Linked DNA regions of Paeniglutamicibacter kerguelensis. The protein of the gene in region 2 binds, or shares a complex with, the protein of the main gene of each other region. Links are inferred from orthologs where the notes say so. Each region holds a gene or a part of one and is shown on either strand. Other genes may lie near its edges.

Region 1 (10,336 bases), 1.4 Mb from region 2 along the record:
CCCCGGGGTCGAGGACCAGCATCTGGGCTTCCTCGGCGACTGCGGAGAGGGCCGCGCGCGGCGCGTACACGGCAACCGGGCGGGCCTCGCCGTGCCAGGCCTGCAGGCGTTCGACGCTGCTGAACACCGGCAGCGCCTTGCGGCCGTCCGGCGCGTTGAGCGTCACCAGGGCCATGTCGGCTTCCTTCTCCTCGGTGAAGCCGTGTTCGCCGAGTCCGCCCTCGGCCAGCTGGGCCACCACGGCGATGTAGATCCGTGATTGTGCAAGCGCCGCGTGGACGCCTTGCTCGCTGCCGGTTCCGGCAATCAGTGCATCCATGGCGACCGCAAGCTTTACGTCGATGAGCCCGTTGTCGTTGTCGAAATTGTGCAGGGGGTTTCCCTCCCCGCTGAGGTCGCGGCCTTCCCAACTTTGCCCGGCGGAGTCGCTCGGTGATCCGGCCCGGGCCAGAGCCGCGGCAATGTGGCCGGGCAGGTGTCGGGGGCTTTCGGGTGCCCCGTGGGAAGAAGGTGAATTCGCGCTCATACGCAAATGCTATCGTGCGGCATGCACAAGGGCCGGTCGCCATTTGCATGGTGACCGGCCCTGATTCCCTACTGCCACGCAGAACTCGGCGCGGGCGGCGGGGTGCTTGGTGTGGTGCAACTCGCCCGCAGATGAGGGGCGTGCGGGTGGATGTCAGCGGCGGCCCGCGACATCCAGTGCCTCGGGCATGGTGAACTTGCCCGCGTAGAGCGCCTTGCCCACGATGGCCCCCTCAACGCCCAACGGGACCAGTTCGCGCAGCACGCGAAGGTCCTCGAGGCTGGAGATGCCGCCGGAGGCGATAACGGGCTTGGAGGTGCGTGCGCACATCTCGCGCAGCAGTTCCACGTTCGGGCCGCGCAGGGTTCCGTCCTTCGTCACGTCGGTGACGACGTAGCGGGCACATCCGGCGTCCTCAAGGCGGGCCAGGACCTCCCAGATGTCGCCGCCTTCCTTGGTCCAGCCTCGGCCGGCCAGGGTGGTTCCTCGCACGTCCAGGCCGACAGCGATCTTGTCGCCGTGGCGGGCGATGGCGCGGGCGGTCCACTCCGGGTTCTCGAGGGCAGCGGTGCCCAGGTTCACGCGGGTGGCGCCGAATTCCAGCGCCCGCTCCAGCGACTCGTCGTCGCGGATGCCGCCGGAAAGCTCGACCTTGATGCTCAGTTCCTCGGCAACGCGGCGCAGGATCTCGGTGTTGTGGCCGCGGCCGAAGGCTGCGTCAAGGTCCACCAGGTGGACCCATTCGGCGCCGGCGTTCTGCCAGGCAAGTGCGGCCTCCAAGGGGTCGCCGTAACCGGTTTCGGATCCGGCTTCACCCTGGACCAGGCGGACCGCCTGGCCGTCGGCCACGTCGACGGCGGGGAGCAGTTCGAGGATGGGGTTTTGCGTGTTGGTCATGATCAATCCTTAGGTTTTTCCGGGCCGTCGGCCCTGCCGAAACCGCTTGGGTGCCGGCTCAAGGTTCTCAGAAGGTCAGTAGGTATCCGGCGATCAGGGCCATGCCGGCGAGGATCCAGCAGGCAATGATCCAGGAGATGTGTGCCCGTTGCTGGCGCAGCGAAATTGCGCCGCCGGCCAGCAGCCCGGCCAACAGCATGAGCAAGATCGTCCACATGTTAGAGGGTCTCCAACCAGTTGCGCAGCAATTGCGCACCGGCTTCGCCGGACTTCTCGGGGTGGAACTGCAGGGCGCACAGCGGGCCGTTTTCCACGCCGGCCACGAAGGGGACCCCGTGTTCCGACCAGGTCACCTGCGGCGGGAGCATCTTAGGCTGGGCCACGTCGAAGTTCCATTCCTGCACCGCGTAGGAGTGCACAAAGTAGAAGCGTTCGTTTTCGATGCCCTTGAAGAGCTTGCTGCCTTCCGGGGGCGTGACGGTGTTCCATCCCATGTGCGGGACGACGGGTGCCTTGAGCAGCTCCACGGTGCCCGGCCATTCGCCCATGCCCGGGGTGCGCACCCCGTGTTCAACGCCTTCTTCAAAGAAGATCTGGTGTCCAACGCAGATGCCAAGGACCGGTCGGCCGCCGGCGATGCGGCGTCCGATCCAGCGGATGGCCCCGACATCGTTGAGCGCCTGCATGACCGCGGCGTAGGCGCCGACGCCCGGGACAAAGAGTCCGTCGCAGTTGAGGATGTCGTCGGGCTTTGCCGAGAGCGTTACCTCGGCCCCGGCCGCCTCAAGTGCACGCACCGCGGAGCGGACGTTGCCCGACCCGTAGTCAAGAACAGTGACTTTCTTGCGCTCGGCCATTTACAGCGCACCCTTGGTGGAAGGGATGGCGTTGCCGATGCGGGCATCGGGCTCCACGGCTTCGCGCAGTGCGCGGGCGAAGGCCTTGAACTGGGCCTCGACGATGTGGTGCGGGTCCCGGCCGCCGATCACGGTCATGTGCAGGCAGATCTGGGCGTGCAGGGTGAGCGCCTCGAAGACGTGGCGGGTCAGCGAACCGGTGAAGTGTCCGCCGATGAGGTGGTATTCCTGTCCCGCGGGCTCGCCGGTGTGCACCAGGTAGGGTCGACCGGAGATGTCGACGACGGCGTTTGCCAGTGCCTCGTCCAGCGGAACCGTGGCTTCACCGAAGCGGCGGATGCCCGCCTTGTTGCCTAGCGCGGTGCGCAGGACCTCACCGATGGTGATGGCAACGTCCTCGACGGTGTGGTGCACGTCGATGTGGGTGTCGCCGGTGGCGCGCACCGTGAGGTCGATCAGCGAATGCTTGGAAAGTGCGGTCAGCATGTGGTCGTAGAACGGAACACTGGTGCTGATTTCGGAACGGCCGGTGCCGTCCAAATCGAGTTCGACAAAGACGGAGGACTCGCTGGTGGTGCGTTCGAGGCGAGCGCGACGACCCGTGAGTTTTTCGGCAGACATGCACATTCCTTTTGATCAGGCGTTTAGACGAGGATGTGAGGCACGGGGATGGGGACACGGATATGTCCGGCGCAACCCCGCACCTATGAGTTTAGCGTTAGTGCCCGTGCGGACCCTGATTGAGCAGTTCTTCCAAGCGGACCAGGAACGCCGTGGTTTCGGCTTCGGTGCCGGCCGTGACGCGCAGGTGGCCGGGGATGCCGACATCGCGGATGATGACTCCGGCTTCCAGCAGGCCCTCCCAGATGTACCGGGGGTTCTCGAGGCCGCCGAAGAACACGAAGTTCGAGTCCGACGACGCAGGGTTCAAGCCCATGCGGGTCAGCTCGTTGACGATCCGGTCGCGCTGGGACTTGATGTCCTCGACGTTGGCCAGCAGCGCCTCGACGTGCTTGAGCGCGGCATTGGCCGTCGCCTGGGTCACCGCCGAAAGGTGGTACGGCAGACGGACCAAGCGGATGGCATCGGTGACCTCGGGAGCGGCGGCGAGGTAACCAACCCTGGCCCCGGCCAGGGCGAAGGCCTTGGACATGGTGCGTGAGACGATCAAGCGCTCGCGGCCCGGCAACAGGGACAGCGCCGACAGGGTTCCGTTGTGGGCAAATTCCGCGTAGGCCTCATCCACGATGATGATGGCATTGCTTGCGGCACCGGCCTCGTAGACGGCCTCGACGACATCCAGGCCCAGGGCCGTACCCGTCGGGTTGTTGGGTGAGCAAAGGAAAACGATGTTGGGTGCCGCGGCGCGCACCTGTTCCGCGGCATCGGCTGCGGACAGGGCATAGCCCTCGGAGCGAACACCGGCAATGTATGCGGTGTCGGTTCCGCTGGCCAGCAGCGGGTACATCGAATAGGTGGGAGGGAATCCCATGACCGTGCGGCCCGGTCCGCCGAATGCCTGCAGGATTTGTTGCAGCACTTCATTGGATCCGTTTGCCGCCCAGATATTCTCGGCATTCAGGTCGTGGCCGAGGTAGGCTGCCAGGCGCTCACGCAACTCGGTGAATTCACGGTCGGGGTAGCGATTAAGTCCCAGCGCCGCAGCGGACACTTCCTCGACGATCGCGCGATGAACGGCTTCGGGCAACGGATGGGTGTTTTCATTGACGTTCAGCTGGATCGGTACGTCAATTTGGGGTGCGCCGTAGGGTTCAAGACCTTGAAGATTCTCTCGCAGGGGCAATTTTGCCAGGCGATTTAGCCGTTCATTCACCCCATAAGTCTAGGGCGCGCGGTCCAAGGCATCAGAATCAGCAATGTGGAACGGGGTAACAATCGGTTCGCAATGACGCGGGGGTCACATCCGCCGTCTGCGGGGCGGCAGCTAGCGTGCCGTTGGAATGTAGAGTTCCGTTCCCGCGTACAGGACGTCTCCCTCAAGGTTGTTGATTTCGGCGATCTGGCGCACCGCTTCGCGGGGGTCAAGCTGGGGCGCGAACTGGCGAGCCAGCCCCCAGAGCGTGTCGCCTTCGATCACGGTGACACTGAGGGCGGCGACACCCACGGGCACGTCGGCAGAGGCCTTGGCCGGTGACAGGAACAAGCCGAGAAGCATGAGTACACCCATGCTGGCCATGAAGATCGGCATGGCGATCAAAACGAATTTCCCGCGGCGCGTCAACCGCAGCGGAGCCTCCTGCGGTGCGTGGTACGCGATGGGATCCGGAACGAGGTGGAGCGGGGCCGAGAGAGCAGAGTTTGCCATGTCTTTGCCTTTCCTTAGAGATACGACGGGCCGATGCGAGTGGGCCACAAATCGAACAAGCTTCTATCGTTCGAACACATTTTTCGAATATGTGTTCGTAGTTCGCAAGTTATTTCTAGCACTTTTCAACGACACGTGTCCAGATCGGTTCGAACAAATCTTTGAAAGGGTCGCCGCCGTCCACTAAGATAAGTGTTGTGGAACGGTGAATTCACTTCATCACTCCGCACCGACAAATTGCGGAACGCGCGGGCCAACCGCCGACGATCGGGATGAGGCACACAGAATGACGACCGAACAACGAACCCCTCGGCGAGACGCGAAGAGCCTGACCATTCGCCAGAAAAAGGTTCTCGAAACGATCCAGCGCTCGGTCAGTGCCAACGGCTACCCGCCTTCCATGCGAGAGATCGGTGACGCGGTGGGCCTGGCCAGCCTCTCGAGCGTGACGCATCAGCTGAGCCAGCTCGAAAAGCTTGGCTATATCCGTCGCGATCCCCGACGTCCGCGCGCCATGGAAATCCTGCTGCCTTTGCAACTCAAATCCGACACGAAACTTGAAGTGGTTTCCGGTCAGGCCGAGCTCAAGGCCGCGAACGGAATGAATGTCTCGGAACTGACCACTTCGGCGGATACCGCCATGGTTCCATTGGTGGGCCGAATTGCTGCGGGCAACCCGATCCTCGCTGACCAGGCAGTGGAAGACGTGTTTGCGTTGCCGCGCCAGCTCGTAGGTCATGGCGAACTTTTCATGCTCAAGGTCAGCGGCGATTCCATGATCGATGCCGCCATTTGCGATGGCGACTGGGTTGTCGTGCGACGTCAGCAAACAGCAGTCAACGGCGACATCGTTGCGGCGCTGCTCGACGACGAAGCCACGGTGAAAACCTTCCGCCAGCGAGATGGCCACACCTGGCTGCTGCCCCAGAACTCCCGCTACGAACCGATCCTCGGTGACGCGGCAACGGTCATGGGCAAAGTGGTTTCGGTCATGCGCTCCATCTAGGGACGTCACAGGCATATCAATGAGGAAGGGGCCGGTCGAATCGACCGGCCCCTTCCTCATTGGTTTATTGACGCCTGCGCTCCCAATGGACCGCAATGTCTCCTAGGTTTCGTTGAGCCGTTCCAGCGCGGCCAACACCGTCGGCTTGTCCGGGGTGGCCCACAATGGCGGCAAAGAGGCCCGCAGGAAGCTTCCATAGCGTTCCGTTGCCAGACGCGAGTCCAGGACGGCCACGACTCCGCGGTCGTTGACCGAACGAATCAAGCGTCCCGCACCCTGTGCCAACCTGACAGCGGCGTGGCTCGCCGCCACGGCCATGAACCCGTTGCCGCCGTGTTTGGCGACATCCCGGCTGCGAGCCGAGGAAAGCGGGTCGTCGGGCCGGGGGAACGGGATCTTGTCGATGATCACCAGGCGGCACGCGTTGCCCGGCACGTCGACGCCCTGCCACAGGGTCATGGTTCCGAAGAGGCAGGTGTCCGGTTCGGCGGAGAACTGGTCGACCAAGGCCTTCATGCTTGATTCGCCCTGGCACAAAATCGGAATGTCCAACCGAGAACGCAGGATCTCGGCTGCTTCCTCCGCTGCGCGGCGCGAGGTGAACAGCGCCAGGGCCCCTCCCCCGGAAGCCTTGATGAGGTCTTCGATCTCGCTGAGCATTTCCTGCGACATCTGGCGCCCCGGCTTGGGCAGGTGCTTTGCCACATACAGGATGCCCTGCTTGGGGTAGTCGAAGGGGCTTCCCACATCGACGCCGTTCCATGTTGGTGCGCCGTCGCCGACCAATCCCAAGGCGCCGGCGACGGGCTCGAAGGCCGCCCCGATGGCCAGGGTGGCGCTGGTCAGGATGACGGTGCGACCATCAAAGAGGCCCTCACGAAGCTTGCCGGCGACCGACAGGGGTGCGACATTGAGCGTCGGCTGGCTCGACTCGTCCGGCTGGACGTAGCCCTCCCCCGGGCTGAAATGCCCCGGGCGCGAAGCCCAGATGACTTCCCGCTCCTCGGTCATTTCAAGCATCTTGGTGCACTGCTCCACCAGGTACATGACCTGCGAACGAGCCATCTGCCGTCCGCCGTCCGCCGGCGCATTGGCCTCGGGCTTCGAATCCGAAAGGACCACGCGTGCGGCCTCGGCGATCTGGTTGATCGCTGCTTCTTGTTCCTCGTTGAGGCCGCGGGCCATCAAGCCCGTAGGGACGCCTTCGAGGCTGCGCTGCAGCGCCTTGGCCCCCTGGTTCAGCGCGTCGACGCTTACCGCGCAATGCTTGCGGGCCGCCGAGGCGGCGGTCTGGACCATGTTGACCGACAGCGGGCGGGTCACCGAACTTGTCACCCGGTCCTGCAGTTCGTGGGCCTCATCGATGATGACCGTGTCGAAGTCCGGCAGCACGGCCAGGCCCTCGAACGCCGACACCGCGAGCATTGCGTGGTTGGTGATCACCACGTCGGCATCGGCCGCGCGGGCGCGGGCCATCTCGCTGAAGCAATCGGAAGCCATCGGGCATTTCTGGGATCCCAGGCAGTCCATGGCACTGACCGAGACCTGGCGCCAAGCCTTGTCGCTGACGCCCGGTGTCAGGTCGTCGCGGTCACCGGTTTCGGTGCGCTCGGCCCATTGGCGCAGGCGCACGACTTCCTGCCCGAGTGCGGAGGACGGGCCGTCCGCGTAGCCGCCGGCCACCGGGGCGTCGGATTCGATCGAGAACAGCGTTCCCTCGTCGTCGTCCGGGTAGCCGCCGCCGAGCTTGTACTGGCACACGTAATTGGAGCGGCCCTTGACCAAGGCCACCTCCATCTCGCGGGGCAGCTCATCCTTCAGCGACTTCAAGAGCCGCGGAACGTCGCGTCCTACAATCTGGGCTTGGAGGGCCAGCGTTGCGGTCGAAATCACCACGGGCTTTTCCGAGTCCAGGGCGTGCGCAAGGGCCGGAACCAGGTAAGCCATCGACTTTCCGGTTCCGGTCCCGGCCTGCACCAAAAGGTGCTCGCCGGTTTCCATGGCGCGCACGACCTGTTTTGCCATCTCGTGCTGGCCCGGCCTGCTCTGCCCGCCCATCGAGGACACCGCAGCGTCCAACAGGGCTATGACTTGTGATTCCTCAGCCATGAATACTAAATTGCTCCACTTCCGCGGCCATGCCCTCGCGCACCTTGACCATCATGCGCGTCCCGTTTTCGGTGTGTTCGATGGCCAAGATTTCAGCCTCGGCGCCGTGGAGCTTATTGACCACGTCGCCTCGATCGTAGGGGATCATCAATTCTAGTTGGACATTGGGCCGCGGAATTGCCGCACTGATCTTCTGCAGCAGTTCTTCGATGCCGTCACCGGTGCGGGCCGAGACAATCACGTGGTTCGGCTCGCGTTGGCGCAGGCGCTCCACCACGAAGGGGTCGGCCACATCCGCCTTGTTCAACACAATGATTTCGGGGATGTTCCGGGCATCGATGTCGTTGAGCACCGTGCGCACCGCCTGGATTTGCCCTTCCGGGTCCGGGTGCGCCGCGTCGACCACGTGCAGGATCAGGTCCGCGTCCGCGATCTCCTCGAGCGTGGAACGGAACGCCTCCACGAGCTGGGTGGGAAGCGACTTGACGAAGCCCACCGTGTCGGTGAGCGTGTAGTTCAGTCCGTCGCCGGTTTCGGCCTGTCGCACCGTGGGATCCAGGGTCGCGAAGAGCGCGTTTTCCACCAGGACGCCGGCATGCGTGAGCCTGTTGAGCAGCGAGGACTTGCCCGCGTTGGTGTAACCGACGATTGCGACCGAGGGCACTTCGTTGCGCTTCCGGTTTGCCCGCTTGGCTTCCCGGGCCGGGAGCATACCCTTGATTTCCTTGCGAAGTTTGGCCATGCGGTCGCGGATGCGCCGGCGGTCCAGTTCGATCTTGGTTTCGCCAGGACCGCGGGAGCCGATGCCGCCACCTGCGGCACCCACGCGGCCACCGGCCTGGCGCGACATGGAATCGCCCCAGCCGCGCAGTCGCGGGAGAAGGTATTCAAGCTGAGCCAGTTCGACCTGGGCGCGCCCCTCATGGCTCTTGGCGTGCTGGGCGAAGATGTCCAGGATCAGCGCGGTCCGGTCGATGACCTTGACCTTCACGACGTCTTCGAGTGCACGGCGCTGCGACGGGGAGAGCTCGGAGTCGATGATGACGGTGTCGGCGCCCGTGGCGGACACGATCTCACGCAATTCCATTGCCTTGCCCGAGCCCAGGAAGGTTCCCGGGTCCGGTTTGGCACGGCGTTGCACAATGCCGTCAAGCACCTCGGAGCCGGCCGTCTCAGCCAGGGCGGCGAGTTCGCGCAGGGAGTTTTCGGCATCCTGTGCGGTGCCTTCATTCCAGATCCCGGCCAGCACCACGCGCTCGAGCCTCAGCTGGCGGTATTCGACCTCGGTGACGTCTTCGAGTTCGGTGGACAGCCCCGCGACACGGCGAAGTGCCCGGCGTTCGGCAAGATCTTCCTGTTCACCGTCGAATGACGAATGTTCACGGGTCAGGTTGCTAAGCGCCTGGGCTCGGCCCGAGAAGATTCCCTCGTGCTCGGGTGCCCCGAAATGCTTGCTCTTGTCGGCAACCGAATGGTCGCTGGCAAGGATCCTTTCAATGGCAGCCTGGATCTGTGCCTCGTCCATGTCGTTGTCGTGTGGACCGGAATGCTGTGAGTTGGTCATGTTCCCCTTTGCGTGCTGTATTCCAGAATAGTGCCCTGCGCCGACAGAAGCGCCGTATTCGTGTGCTTGATCATCATGAGATTGCATGTGTTGTCCTTGGATGGATCGTTTCGAAGGGGTCCACCGCATGCTGGGTCAATGAAGTTCGCGGGAGCCATGAAGCCGGAAACTACGGTCCGGGGTGTTTTCATTTGGTGAGACATGGCTTGGGAAGACTTTGAACTATGACTTTTCGGCGCGTGGCAGAGACCCAGATTCTTCGGCGTTGGAAGCCGTCTGGTGCGTTGAAAATGCGCAATGTGCGTCTTACAGAAAAGTCATAGGGAAAACTCTATCACTGCATGGCACGGCTCGCCTTAACGTAAATCACACCCCGAATGAGCCAATATGGGCCCACATCGCCGTGCGCGGTTTGGGATTGCGGCCTCCGGGCGGTTAACCTGCCAACATGAGCTCGGATCATTATTTCAGTGCGCAACCGGCAACTCCGGAAAAACGCCGCACCATCAGCGTCGAACTTGGCGGTGCATCCCGCAAGGTCGAAACCTCCGGCGGCATCTTCAGCCCGGACCGAATCGACAAGGGTACGGCTGTGCTCTTGGAGTCGGTTCCGGATCCTTCAACGACCGGAAACCTGCTTGACATCGGCTGTGGTTGGGGACCGATCGCCCTGAGCATGGCGCTGGCTTCCCCGGAGGCCACGGTTTACGCGGTGGACGTCAACGAGCGCAGCATCGGTTTGACGCGCGACAATGCCCGCTCGTTGGGTCTTGGGAATGTGAAGGCCTCGCTGCCCGAGGAGGTCGACCCGGCCACCACCTTCGACACCATCTGGTCGAATCCGCCCATCCGCATTGGAAAGGAAGCGCTCCACGAGCTGCTCCTGCTGTGGCTGCCGCGTCTGGCACCGGGCGGAACGGCCTGGCTCGTCGTCCAGAAGAACCTGGGCGCCGACTCGCTGCAAAAGTGGATTGGAACCGTGTTGCCCGCGTCTTGGACGGTTGAACGCACCGCGACGGACAAGGCTTTCCGCACGATCCGGATCCACCGC
Region 2 (10,352 bases):
GTCCCCCGAGCTGAATGCGCGCCCCGAGCCGCAGACACCGTCGCCCGGCAGCGGCGGCGCCAGTACCGGGGCCTGGCGCAGCGAACCCGCCGCTTCGAAGGCGTAGGCACACGCCAACAGCTCGTTGTCGGCATAGGCGGGGCCGGCAATGGTCAGTCCCACCGGCATCTTGGTGTCATGCATGTTTCCCATGGCCACGGTGACGCTCGGAATCCCGAAGTGGCGCAACGCGTAATTTCCGTTGGAGAAGAACACCCCGTTTGTCCAGGCTTGGTCCGCGGATTCCGTGTTGATATCCGAGTCCTGGGCCGCAACGTCGGCATTGGCCGGGAAGACGATTGCATCCAGCCCGCGCTCCTCCAGCCAGTCCTCGAAGAGTTCCTTGCGCAGCGCTTCGAGCGACCGGAGCCCTTGGGCGAAGCCCGGCAGGGAGTGGACCGGCGGCAACCCGCCGGCCGCCATGTTCACCACGTCGCGGTAGCGGTTCTCGTAGTCTTCGACTTCCTCGTAGCGGTCGGGCAGTGATCCTTCGGGCGCCGGGAAGATCCGGGTGTGGTCGACGTCGGCCAGGCGGTTCAGCGCGGGGTCGTTGTTGGCTCGCAAGAAGGTGTCCCAGCCATGAGCGAGGATTTCGTTGAATTCGATGTCCATCCACCCCTCGGGCAGGATGCCGAGCGCCGCGAGTTGTTCGCCTCCCGGGGTGTTGCCCTCGTATTTTTCGATCATGGGCAGGTCGACCTCGACGACGGTCGCACCGAGAGCCTCGAGCCTGGTGCGCGCGGCATCCCAGAGTTCCAGGATCGAGCCGCGCACCGCGAGGGGGAAGCCGGCGTCCTTGCCGAGGTACATGCGCGGGACCCCCAAGCGCTTGCCATTCAGGGCCTCGGGGTCTGTCAGTTCCGCATAGTTCCCGGGGCGAACCGTTGAGGCCGCGGGCAACGCAACCGCTTTCTGGTCGCGCCAGAAATCACCTGTGGTGTTTTCATCGTCGACCACAATCACGTCCAGCAGGCGGAACATGTCCTTCATGCTTCGGGTGTGAGGCACCACCACGTCCCTGGTCGGGAACAGCGGCCAGTTGCCGCGGATCGAGATAACGCCGCGCGAGGGGGTGTAGGCGCAGAGGCCGTTGTTTGAGGCCGGGCTTCGCCCCGAAGACACGGTCTCCTCCCCCATGCCGAACACGCCCATGCTGGCCGCGGTGGCAACCGCCGAGCCGTTTGACGAGCCGGAGGCATAGGCTGCCGCCAGGTAGTTGGTGTTGTAGGGGCTTTCGGCCCGGCCGTAGACGCCGCGTTGCATGCCGCCGTCGGCCATGGGCGGCATGTTGGTCTTGCCCACCAGCACTCCCCCGGCCTCGCGGATCCGCGCCACGGTGAAGGCGTCGTCCTGGGCCACCAGGTCCTTGAAGGCTGGCGAACCTGCGGCGACGGTGAGCCCGGCGACCATGTAGCTGTCCTTGACGGTGAAAGGCACCCCTTCAAGGGAGCCGGCCTGGCCGGCGCGGCGGCGGCGATCCGATTCGGCGGCCTCGGCAAAGGCGTTGGGATTCAGCACGGCCATGGCGTTGAGGCGCACCGAGGACCTGTCGAAGCGTCCCACCCGTGCCAAGTGGGCGGCAACCAGCTCGACGGCGGTGATGGTGCCCTCATCGAGCGCCTGCAAGACGTCGTCGATGGAAGCTTCATAGATGCTGAACGGCAGGCCCATTGGTGGATTCCCCTCACGGATCTTGTTCCTGCACCGCCGGGCTTCGAACGCTTGGGGCGCGAAAGTCTCGATCGTGAGGAGCAAACAGAAATTGACTGGATATTCAGTTAACGATAACGTGTGACCCACGGTACACGGAAGTCCGCAAGGTCGCCAAACGGAAAATCCCTTGCATTCACAGCAATTGAAAGGCTTGGTTCCGGCATGGCCAACGACACCCGCCAGCGAATTCTTGAGGCGTGCAGCATCTGCATCGCCCGTGACGGAGTCCGTGGCATGCGCGTGCAAGACGTCTGCAAGCAAGCCGGCATCTCCACCGGACTTGTCTATTACCACTTCACCGACAGGGACGGTTTGCTGGCCGCGACGCTGGAGTACGTCAACACGGACTCGGTCGCACAGCGCGAGGAACCGGTGGCAGGTGGTATCGAGCCCTACGGATTGTTGCGCGAGTTGCTGCTGGGCGAAATCCAGGACGACGAGTCGGTCCGTGCGAAATCAATTGTGTGGAACGAAATCAGGGCCATCTCGGTCTTTGAGCAGCCACTGGCCGAGCATCTGGCCGCTTCCACTGCGGCGTGGCAGTCGCACGTCGCCGAACTGGTCAGCGAGCACACCGGAGCGCAGGTCGAGCAATGCCAGGGAACCGCATTGTTACTGACGTCCCTGGTTGAAGGTCTTTCCAGCCGCTGGCTGTCCAACCAGTTGAATACGGATGCGGCACGCGTGGCATTGGAACGCGGATTGGAAGCGATTCTTCCGGTCAACGACTGATCGGAGGACGGACCCCGGAACAACGAATTCGAGCTGCGGACGAAGGACACGTCACGGCGCCGCCTGGGATCGTCACCGACTAGCAGTTATGACTTGTCAGATGCAAGACGCGATGCGGTAGTGATAGCGGGAGACGGTTTCGAAACCCAGCGATTCGTAGAGCCTGCGGGCAATCTCGTTCGACTCGACGACCTGCAGCCAGAGCCCTTCGAGATCCCGATTCGCGGCTTCGGTGAGCAACGCCTGAACCACGGCACGGCCGTGCCCGCGGGAGCGCGAACCCGTCTTTGTTGCCACGCCGTAGATTCCACCCAGGTTCCCGACCAAGGCAAGCCGGGCGATTGCTTCGACCCGGCCTTCGAGTACCAGGGATGCATAAACGGATGGAGTTTCGGCCAGTATGAGCCGGCTCAGCGCCCGGGCCTCCGGTGCATGCGGTCCTTCGACGTCCCATAGGGTTTCGAGCCAGGATTCGCTCGGTTCATCGGCCAATTCGATGCGATGATCATTGTCCCCGCCGCCGGCATTGCCGCCTTCAACGAGCGCAAGGTATTGGACGAGCGTCGGCGAATCCAGCAGATAGCCGCGTTCGGCAAGCCGCCGGTCCAAGTCCACGGGCATCGAGTCGTGACTGACTTGGAAGACGGCAGGCAGCCCGTGATCCGCATAGCGGTGTTCGACCGCTGCGAGGGCTGCTGCAAAGTCCGCAGGCTCCCCCAAGGGCAGCACCGAGTTCGCCCGCTTGGTGACTCCGCCGGAAAAACGGCAGAGCCAGCCGTCTACTGCTTCTTCCTCAAGTGCCCGCCAACCCCTGGACATGGTTTCGTCCAGGGATGCAGGTTTAGCGGACCGGGAATCCTGCTTCACGAATGGCGTCCTTGACCTGCTTGATCATGTCATTCGGGCCAAAGTGGAAGATGGAGGCGGCCAGAACCGCGTCGGCGCCGGCTGCGATTGCCGGCGGGAAGTGTTCCGGTCCGCCTGCACCACCCGAGGCGATCAACGGAACGGTGACCTCGGCGCGAACGGCGCGGATCATTTCAAGGTCGAAGCCGTCCTTGGTGCCGTCGGCATCGATCGAGTTCAGCAGGATCTCGCCCACGCCGCGCTCGGCGGCTTCCTTGGCCCAGGCCACGGCGCAGCGGCCGGTGCCGGTGCGTCCGCCGTGGGTGGTGACCTCGAAGCCCGAGGCAACGTTTGGATCGTTGGTGCGGCGGGCGTCGAGCGAAAGCACCAGTACCTGGGATCCAAAGCGACGGGTGATTTCGTTGATAACCTCGGGGCGGTCAACCGCGGCGGTGTTGATCGAGGCCTTGTCGGCACCTGCGCGCAGCAGGCGGTCGACGTCTTCGACGGCACGCACGCCGCCGCCAACGGTGAGGGGAATGAAGATTTCCTCCGCCGTCTTGGCGACGACGTCGTAGGTGGTTTCGCGGTTTCCCGAGGAAGCCGTCACGTCGAGGAACGTGATTTCGTCAGCACCGGCGGCGTTGTAGCGCTTGGCCAGTTCCACGGGGTCGCCGGCATCGCGCAGCCCCTCAAAGTTCACTCCCTTGACGACTCTGCCGTTATCCACGTCGAGGCACGGGATCACACGGATCGCAACGCTCATAAAGGATCAACTCCTAGAAAAGTTATGAAGGTGGTGTTCTTTGAGGGATGGCGCAAACGACGGAATCAGATGCGGCAGGCGTGGATCTGGCTGACTAGGATCGCACGCGCGCCCAGATCGTAGAGCTCATCCATGATGTTGTTCGTCTGGTTCTTCTTGACCATGGCACGCACGGCGACCCAGTCCGAATCCTGCAACGGAGAAACCGTCGGGGACTCCAGTCCGGGGGTCAGGCGGCAGGCTTCGTCGGCCTGGTCGCGGCGCACGTCGTAGTCGAGCATGACATAGCGGCGGGCAACCAGCACACCGGTCAGGCGGCGCTTGAGCACGTCGAGGCCGGCCGGGTTGCGGCCGGTGCGGCCGATCAGCACGGCCTCGGACTTCAGGATCGGATCCCCGAAGATTTCCATGCCTGCGGCCTTGAGCGTATTGCCGGTTTCCACGACGTCGGCGATGGCATCTGCCACGCCAAGGCGCACCGAGGATTCCACGGCACCGTCGAGGCGGACCACCGAGGCGTCGATGCCGCTGTCGGCCAAGTAGCTGCGCAACAGGGTGTCGTAGCTCGTGGCAATGCGCTTGCCCGAAAGTTCATCCTGCGAGGTGAAGGTGCCCGCGGGTCCGGCGAAGCGGAAGGTGGAGGCGCCGATGCCCAGCGGCAGGACCTCGTCCACGTGGTCGTTGACATCGGCGTCCAGGTACAGGTCGCGTCCGGTGATTCCGACGTCAAGGATTCCGCCGCCGACGTACACGGCAATGTCGCGGGGGCGGAGGTAGAAGAACTCGACGTCGTTTTCCGGGTCAACCATGACAAGTTCGCGGTTGTCGCGGCGCTGGACGTAGCCAGCCTCCAGCAACATGGTTGAAGCGATTTCTGAGAGGGCTCCCTTATTGGGAAGTGCTACACGCAACATGAGGTGTTTCTCGTTTCTGACTTTTGGATTTTTACGGCATCAGGACAACAAATTTTTGCTTGTTGGCCACCGCGGCTCGGGGGGTGATACAAATACCAGCCCCGAAAGCGGCGGCTAGAGATGCTTGTAAACGTCCTGCAGAGTCAGGCCCTTGGCCAGCATCATCACCTGAAGGTGGTAGAGCAGCTGGGAGATTTCTTCGGCGGCCGCTTCGTTGCTTTCGTATTCGGCAGCCATCCACACTTCGGCGGCTTCCTCCACGACCTTCTTTCCGATGCCATGGACGCCCGAGTCCAGTTCGGCGATGGTACGCGAACCTTCGGGGCGGGCCTTGGCTTTCTCGGAAAGCTCGGCGAAGAGGGTGTCAAAAGTTTTCACATAAACAGCCTAGCCCTGCGTGTCCGGCGCACTCACAACCACCGGCCCAATGTGACGAAGGACTCGCGCTCGGGACCGAACATGACGCGAGGATGACTTTGCGGGTGTTGGTGGGGCCGCCGGAGTGTTGCGTGTGGCCCGCCGTTCATCCTCCCGGAACCGATGCCCCGGAAAGGCAAACCGCGGGCCACGCAACGTGGGTGTCAGCGGCGGGTCAGTGCCACTGCGGTCTGCAGTCCGGCGCTCATGGCCTCATAGCCCTTGTCCTCAACGGAGCCTTCCAACCCTGCACGGGCAATTGCCTGCTCTTCGTTGTCGCAGGTCAATACGCCGAAGCCAACCGGGACACCGGTTCGCACCGAAACGTCGGTGAGCCCCAGCGTTGCACCCTGGCACACGTAGTCGAAGTGCGGGGTTCCGCCGCGGATGACTACGCCCAAGGCAATCACCGCGTCGTAGTCCGGCGCCAACCGCGCGGCAGCCACGGGAAGCTCGAAGGTCCCGGGGACCCGAACGATGTCCGGCGTTTGGATTCCGGCGTCGATGGCGGCACGCTTGGCGCCGTCGATGAGCCCGTCCATGATCTGGGTGTGCCAGCTGGCCGCCACGATGACCGCTCGCATGCCGGCCTTGCCGGCTGCCGCTAGTTCTTCTGCGCCGATGGTTGGTGCGCCGTGTCCGCTCATGATTCAACTCCTGGGTTGGTGGTTACTGTGGTCGGAAGCTGCAACGAGTGGTGCAGCAATTCCTGCTTGGTACGTAGGTATTCAAGGTTTTCCGGTCGTGCCGCAACACGGGTGGGAACCCGTTCGGTCACGTCGATTCCGGCTTCCTTCAACCACTGCTCTTTGAGCGGGTTGTTGGTGACAAGCCTGACGCTGCGGATATCCATTGCGTCAAGGATCGCCGCGGCGGCATCGTAGTTGCGTGCGTCCACCGGCAGCCCCAATTGTTCGTTGGCCGCCACGGTGTTCGCTCCCCCGTCCTGCAGGGCATAGGCACGGATCTTGTTGGCAAGTCCGATGCCTCGTCCTTCGTGTCCGCGAAGGTAGATCAGCACCCCGCCGAATTCGTTGATGGCCTGCAGGCCGGCAGACAGTTGCTCGCCGCAGTCACAACGGTAGGAACCGAAAACGTCGCCCGTGAGGCATTCGGAGTGCACCCGCACCAGCGGCTCGAACGGCATCGTGCCGTCCGGCCCCTGCGCGCTCAGGGACAAGTGTTCGACGCCCGTGGACCGCTCGAGCCAGGCCCGCACCATGAATTCCCCGTGCGGGGTGGGGACCTTGACCTCGGGTCCCGATTGCACGGCCGAGGCCTTGGTGCCGATCACCGGCTCGGCATCGCAGCTTGCGCGCCACGCTGCCAGGTCCTCGATGCTGACCAGCGGGATGTTCCACAGGTCGGCAAATTCACGCAGCGCGGGCAACCGCATCATGGAGCCGTCGTCGTGGACCAGTTCGGCGATGACGCCCACCGGTTCCAACCCGGCAGCCACGCACAGGTCGACGCTGGCCTCGGTGTGGCCGCGGCGCACCAAGACGCCGCCGTCCACCGCGCGCAGCGGGAAAATGTGCCCCGGACGGGTAATGAGGTCAGCCCCGGAGGCCGGATCGGCCAGGATGCGCGAGGTCAGGGCCCTGTCGGCCGCGCTGATGCCGGTGCTCACGCCGTGGGCGGCATCGCAGGACACCGTGTAGGCGGTGCCCTTGGCGTCCTGGTTGTTTTGCACCATGGGAGGCAGGCCAAGCGCGTCGGCCCGGTCGCCGGTCATCGGGGTGCAGACCACGCCCGAGGAATGCCGGATGGTCCAACCCATGAGTTCGGGCGTGGCGAATTCCGCGGCGAAAATAATGTCGCCTTCGTTTTCGCGGTCCGCATCGTCCACGACCACCACTGCCTTGCCGGCGGCCATGGCGCTGATCGCCGAAGCTATGGAATCAAGGCGGATTGTTTCGGTGCTCATGGTGTTGCCCCTTCGGCTGGGTTAAAGGAGGCAAGGCGTTCGGCGTACTTGGCCATCACGTCCACCTCGAGGTTCACGCTGTCGCCCGGTTCCCGCTGACCCAACGTGGTTTCGCGCAGCGTGGTGGGAATGATTCCCACTTCGAACCATTGGTCCTTTTCGTTGGCGTCTGCCACTTCAGTGACGGTCAGGGAAATCCCGTCGATGGCGATCGAGCCCTTCTTGGCCACATACCTGGCAAGCGGGTATGGAATGGCAAACCGGAACCGGTCCCAGGCACCCAGGGTTTCGTGCTCCAGCAGCGTGCCCACGCCGTCCACGTGCCCCTGCACCACGTGCCCGTCAAGGCGCCCACCCGCCTGCACGCAACGTTCGAGGTTTATTGCCTCGCCCGCCTTGAGCCCGCCAATCGTGGTGTGCCGGAGGGTTTCGCCCATGACGTCGAGTGCGAGCGAGTCGCCTTCGATGCTGGTTGCGGTGAGGCACACGCCGTTGATGGCGATCGATCCGCCCAGGCCGAGGTTTTCGGTCTGGTTCGGTGCGCTGATGTGCAGCACCACGGAGTCGGACTCGGGTTCGGCGTTCACCGCTTCGACGCGGCCCATGCCGCTGATGATTCCTGTAAACATTTGTTGTCCTTACGATGCGGTGCTGCGCCCGGGCAGCCGGACCGGAATTGGTTCTAGGTGGGTGAGGGTGTCGGTGCCGAGGATTTGCACCGATTCACCGTCGATGGGATCAAGGCGGAAGGCACGGGCGTCGCCCAGCGTGCCGACCCCGAGGTCCCCGATGCTTTGTCGACCGGCGCCCAAGAAAATGGGCGCCTGGTAGAGGTAGATCTCGTCGACCAGGTCTTCGGCCAGGAACGCCGTGATGATCGAGGATCCTCCCTCAATGAGCACGTGGGAGATCCCCGCTTCGTGCAGCCGCCCCAGCACCATCCGCGGGTCGTGGGAACGGATCTGTTCCCAGTTCGCATCGGCGGCGAGGGCTGCCCCCGCCGGGATCTCGCGCTCCCCCATCACAATGCGGCGGGGTTGGCGGTCGAAGGGCCGGCCGTGTTCGTCTCGCGCATTGAGCCGCGGGTCATCGGCAAGCACCGTGCCGGTGCCGACCACGATGGCGTCCACCCGCGAGCGGATCTGGTGCGCATGGCGCAGGGAATCCGGCGAGGTGATCCACTGACTGGTTCCATCCGCGGCGGCAATCCGCCCGTCGAGCGTCTGGGCCAGGTGCAGCGTCGTGAATGGACGTTTCCCGGCACGGGCAAGGAACCAGCGGTGGTTCAGGTCAAGGGCATCGGTTTCCAGCAGGCCCTGTTCGACGTTCACCCCGGCGGCGCGCAGCCGCGCGGCACCGCCGGCAGCCTCCGAACCCTCGTCCTTTGCCGCATATACGACCTTGCCGATGCCGGCATCGATGATCGCTTGGGCGCAGGGTCCGGTCCGTCCCACGTGGTTGCACGGCTCGAGGGTCACCAGCATGGTGGCCTCGCGGGCCGCGTCGGCCGGGATGGGGCCGAGCCGGGTGAGGGCGTCGGCTTCCGCATGGGGCGTTCCCGCACCACGGTGGTATCCGGTGGCGAGGATGCTTCCCGACGAATCAATGATGACAGCGCCCACCAGCGGGTTGGCCCCGCGGACTCCGCGTTTGGCCAGTTCCAGGGCAACCCGCATTCCGGCGATCCGGCGGTCCGCTTGCATCAGTTGCCCACCTTGACCGTGGGATCGGGCATTTTCGCCTCAATGGTTGGCTTGGAGCTGTTTTGGGCCTTCCACCAAACAAAGAAGCCAATGAGGGTGAAGCACCCATAAAACAGGTACATGAAGGCGCTTGCGTAGTATCCGGCGCTGAAAAGCAGGGGCACCCCGACCACGTCGACCAGTACCCAGATGAGCCAGAACTCGACAAGCCCCCTGGCCATGCCGTAGGTGGCGAGCAGCGACCCCACGAAGGTCCAGGCGTCGGCCCACACCGGATCGTAGGAGCCCAGTGCCCCGAAGATCGGTGTGAGTGCGACGGTGCCAATGACAAGGATCGCGGCCATGCCGAGTCGTTCCGTTTTCGTGGCCCAGCGCGGGGTGACTGCGCTGCCCCCGGAATTTTGGCTGGACTTCCAGCGACGCCAACCGTAAATGGAAACGGCAATGAACATGATTTGTCGCCCGGCTTGGCCGAGCAGGTTGGCGGTTCCGTCGTTGCCGAAGATGCTGCCGAGGAAGACGGTCAGCAACAGGGCGTTGCCGATGATGCCGACCGGCCAGGCCCAGACCTTGCGGCGGATGCCGCCCAGGGCGGAAGCCAAGCCAAAGATGTTGCCCACGACTTCGCGTACCAGCAGTGCGCTGCTACCAATCGTGATGTAAGAGTTGAAAGCTTCAATGAGCCACCGCAGAAAATCCATCGTCCTCCTGTCAAGCCGCGGCGGCTCCGGGGGTTTCGATACGACGGTTCACTGCCATCCTGAACGGGGCTGCCTGAACTTGAGGATCGGAAGTCCGTAGACTTCCGCCGTCTTTTCTTGGCACCACCCGTGAGGGTTTAGGTGTTGCGTGTACGTGCTTCTCCCATCCAGACTTTAACTGTCGGTACTGGAATTTCACCAGTTCAGCCGTGCCTCCGAAATTCCGTCAGGAACGTCTTTGGCGCGGGTCGCGGACTATAACCGCCGGTTCGGACTTACACCGACCCCGGAGCACGTTGTGTAGTTGTAGCTCTTAGTATTACACGGATACAGGCGTTTGGGCCGCGAGGTTTCGTAATGTGTCGACGGCCACGGCAGGGTCCTCCGTGCCGTAGACCGACGACCCCGCGACAAACACGTCCGCTCCGGCCTCGGCCGCACGCAGAATGGTTTCGCGGGTCACCCCGCCGTCGACCTGCAGGGCAATGGGCAAGCCGGTTCCGTCGATGGCCCTGCGGGTACGCCGGATCTTCGGCAGGACCAGGTCAAGGAAGGCCTGTCCCCCGAAGCCGGGTTCCACCGTCATCAGCAGCA

The links.
Region 1: the proteins of hisF (region 2) and hisH are in contact, whole or in part, in a crystal structure (PDB 6RU0), measured with the Thermotoga maritima proteins. The link is inferred for Paeniglutamicibacter kerguelensis from one-to-one orthologs. Residues at the interface, in WP_004080486.1 of Thermotoga maritima: Met1, Leu2, Ala3, Arg5, Ser40, Glu41, Asp45, Glu46, Ala70, Glu71, Ile73, Asp74, Ile75, Pro76, Phe77, Asp98, Lys99, Ser122, Gln123, Glu161, Thr195, Leu196, Asn247, Arg249, Glu251; in WP_004080484.1 of Thermotoga maritima: Asn15, Arg18, Arg22, Arg117, Leu118, Pro119, His120, Met121, Gly122, Trp123, Asn124, Asn134, Gly135, Tyr136, Tyr138, Val140, Tyr158, Glu180, Lys181, Ser182, Ser183, Lys184, Ile185.

Annotation. Positions count from the first base shown.
Region 1 is NZ_JAGIOF010000001.1:819,165-829,500, reverse strand. The notes cover bases 462-3,442. They hold hisH (imidazole glycerol phosphate synthase subunit HisH), read right to left. Parts: upstream 2,281-3,442; coding sequence 1,642-2,280; downstream 462-1,641. Other genes in these bases: JOF47_RS03655 (histidinol-phosphate transaminase), read right to left, coding at 2,999-3,442; hisB (imidazoleglycerol-phosphate dehydratase HisB), read right to left, coding at 2,281-2,901; JOF47_RS03670 (hypothetical protein), read right to left, coding at 1,491-1,640; priA (bifunctional 1-(5-phosphoribosyl)-5-((5-phosphoribosylamino)methylideneamino)imidazole-4-carboxamide isomerase/phosphoribosylanthranilate isomerase PriA), read right to left, coding at 680-1,423; JOF47_RS03680 (SseB family protein), read right to left, coding at 462-526. In the rest of the region: more of JOF47_RS03680, read right to left, coding at 1-461; more of JOF47_RS03655, read right to left, coding at 3,443-4,114; JOF47_RS03650 (LysM peptidoglycan-binding domain-containing protein), read right to left, coding at 4,226-4,606; transcriptional repressor LexA, read left to right, coding at 4,893-5,612; JOF47_RS03640 (ATP-dependent DNA helicase), read right to left, coding at 5,715-7,721; GTPase HflX, read right to left, coding at 7,714-9,285; JOF47_RS03630 (class I SAM-dependent methyltransferase), read left to right, coding at 9,734-10,336. UniProt on the Escherichia coli protein: IGPS catalyzes the conversion of PRFAR and glutamine to IGP, AICAR and glutamate. The HisH subunit catalyzes the hydrolysis of glutamine to glutamate and ammonia as part of the synthesis of IGP and AICAR.
Region 2 is NZ_JAGIOF010000001.1:2,195,322-2,205,673, forward strand. What follows is about bases 2,212-5,208. They hold hisF (imidazole glycerol phosphate synthase subunit HisF), read right to left. Parts: upstream 4,097-5,208; coding sequence 3,326-4,096; downstream 2,212-3,325. Other genes in these bases: JOF47_RS09970 (TetR/AcrR family transcriptional regulator), read left to right, coding at 2,212-2,484; JOF47_RS09975 (GNAT family N-acetyltransferase), read right to left, coding at 2,581-3,351; hisG (ATP phosphoribosyltransferase), read right to left, coding at 4,162-5,010; JOF47_RS09990 (phosphoribosyl-ATP diphosphatase), read right to left, coding at 5,125-5,208. Also shown: JOF47_RS09965 (amidase), read right to left, coding at 1-1,710; more of JOF47_RS09970, read left to right, coding at 1,915-2,211; more of JOF47_RS09990, read right to left, coding at 5,209-5,388; ribH (6,7-dimethyl-8-ribityllumazine synthase), read right to left, coding at 5,592-6,074; ribB (3,4-dihydroxy-2-butanone-4-phosphate synthase), read right to left, coding at 6,071-7,354; JOF47_RS10005 (riboflavin synthase), read right to left, coding at 7,351-7,983; bifunctional diaminohydroxyphosphoribosylaminopyrimidine deaminase/5-amino-6-(5-phosphoribosylamino)uracil reductase RibD, read right to left, coding at 7,993-9,057; nicotinamide riboside transporter PnuC, read right to left, coding at 9,057-9,758; rpe (ribulose-phosphate 3-epimerase), read right to left, coding at 10,078-10,352.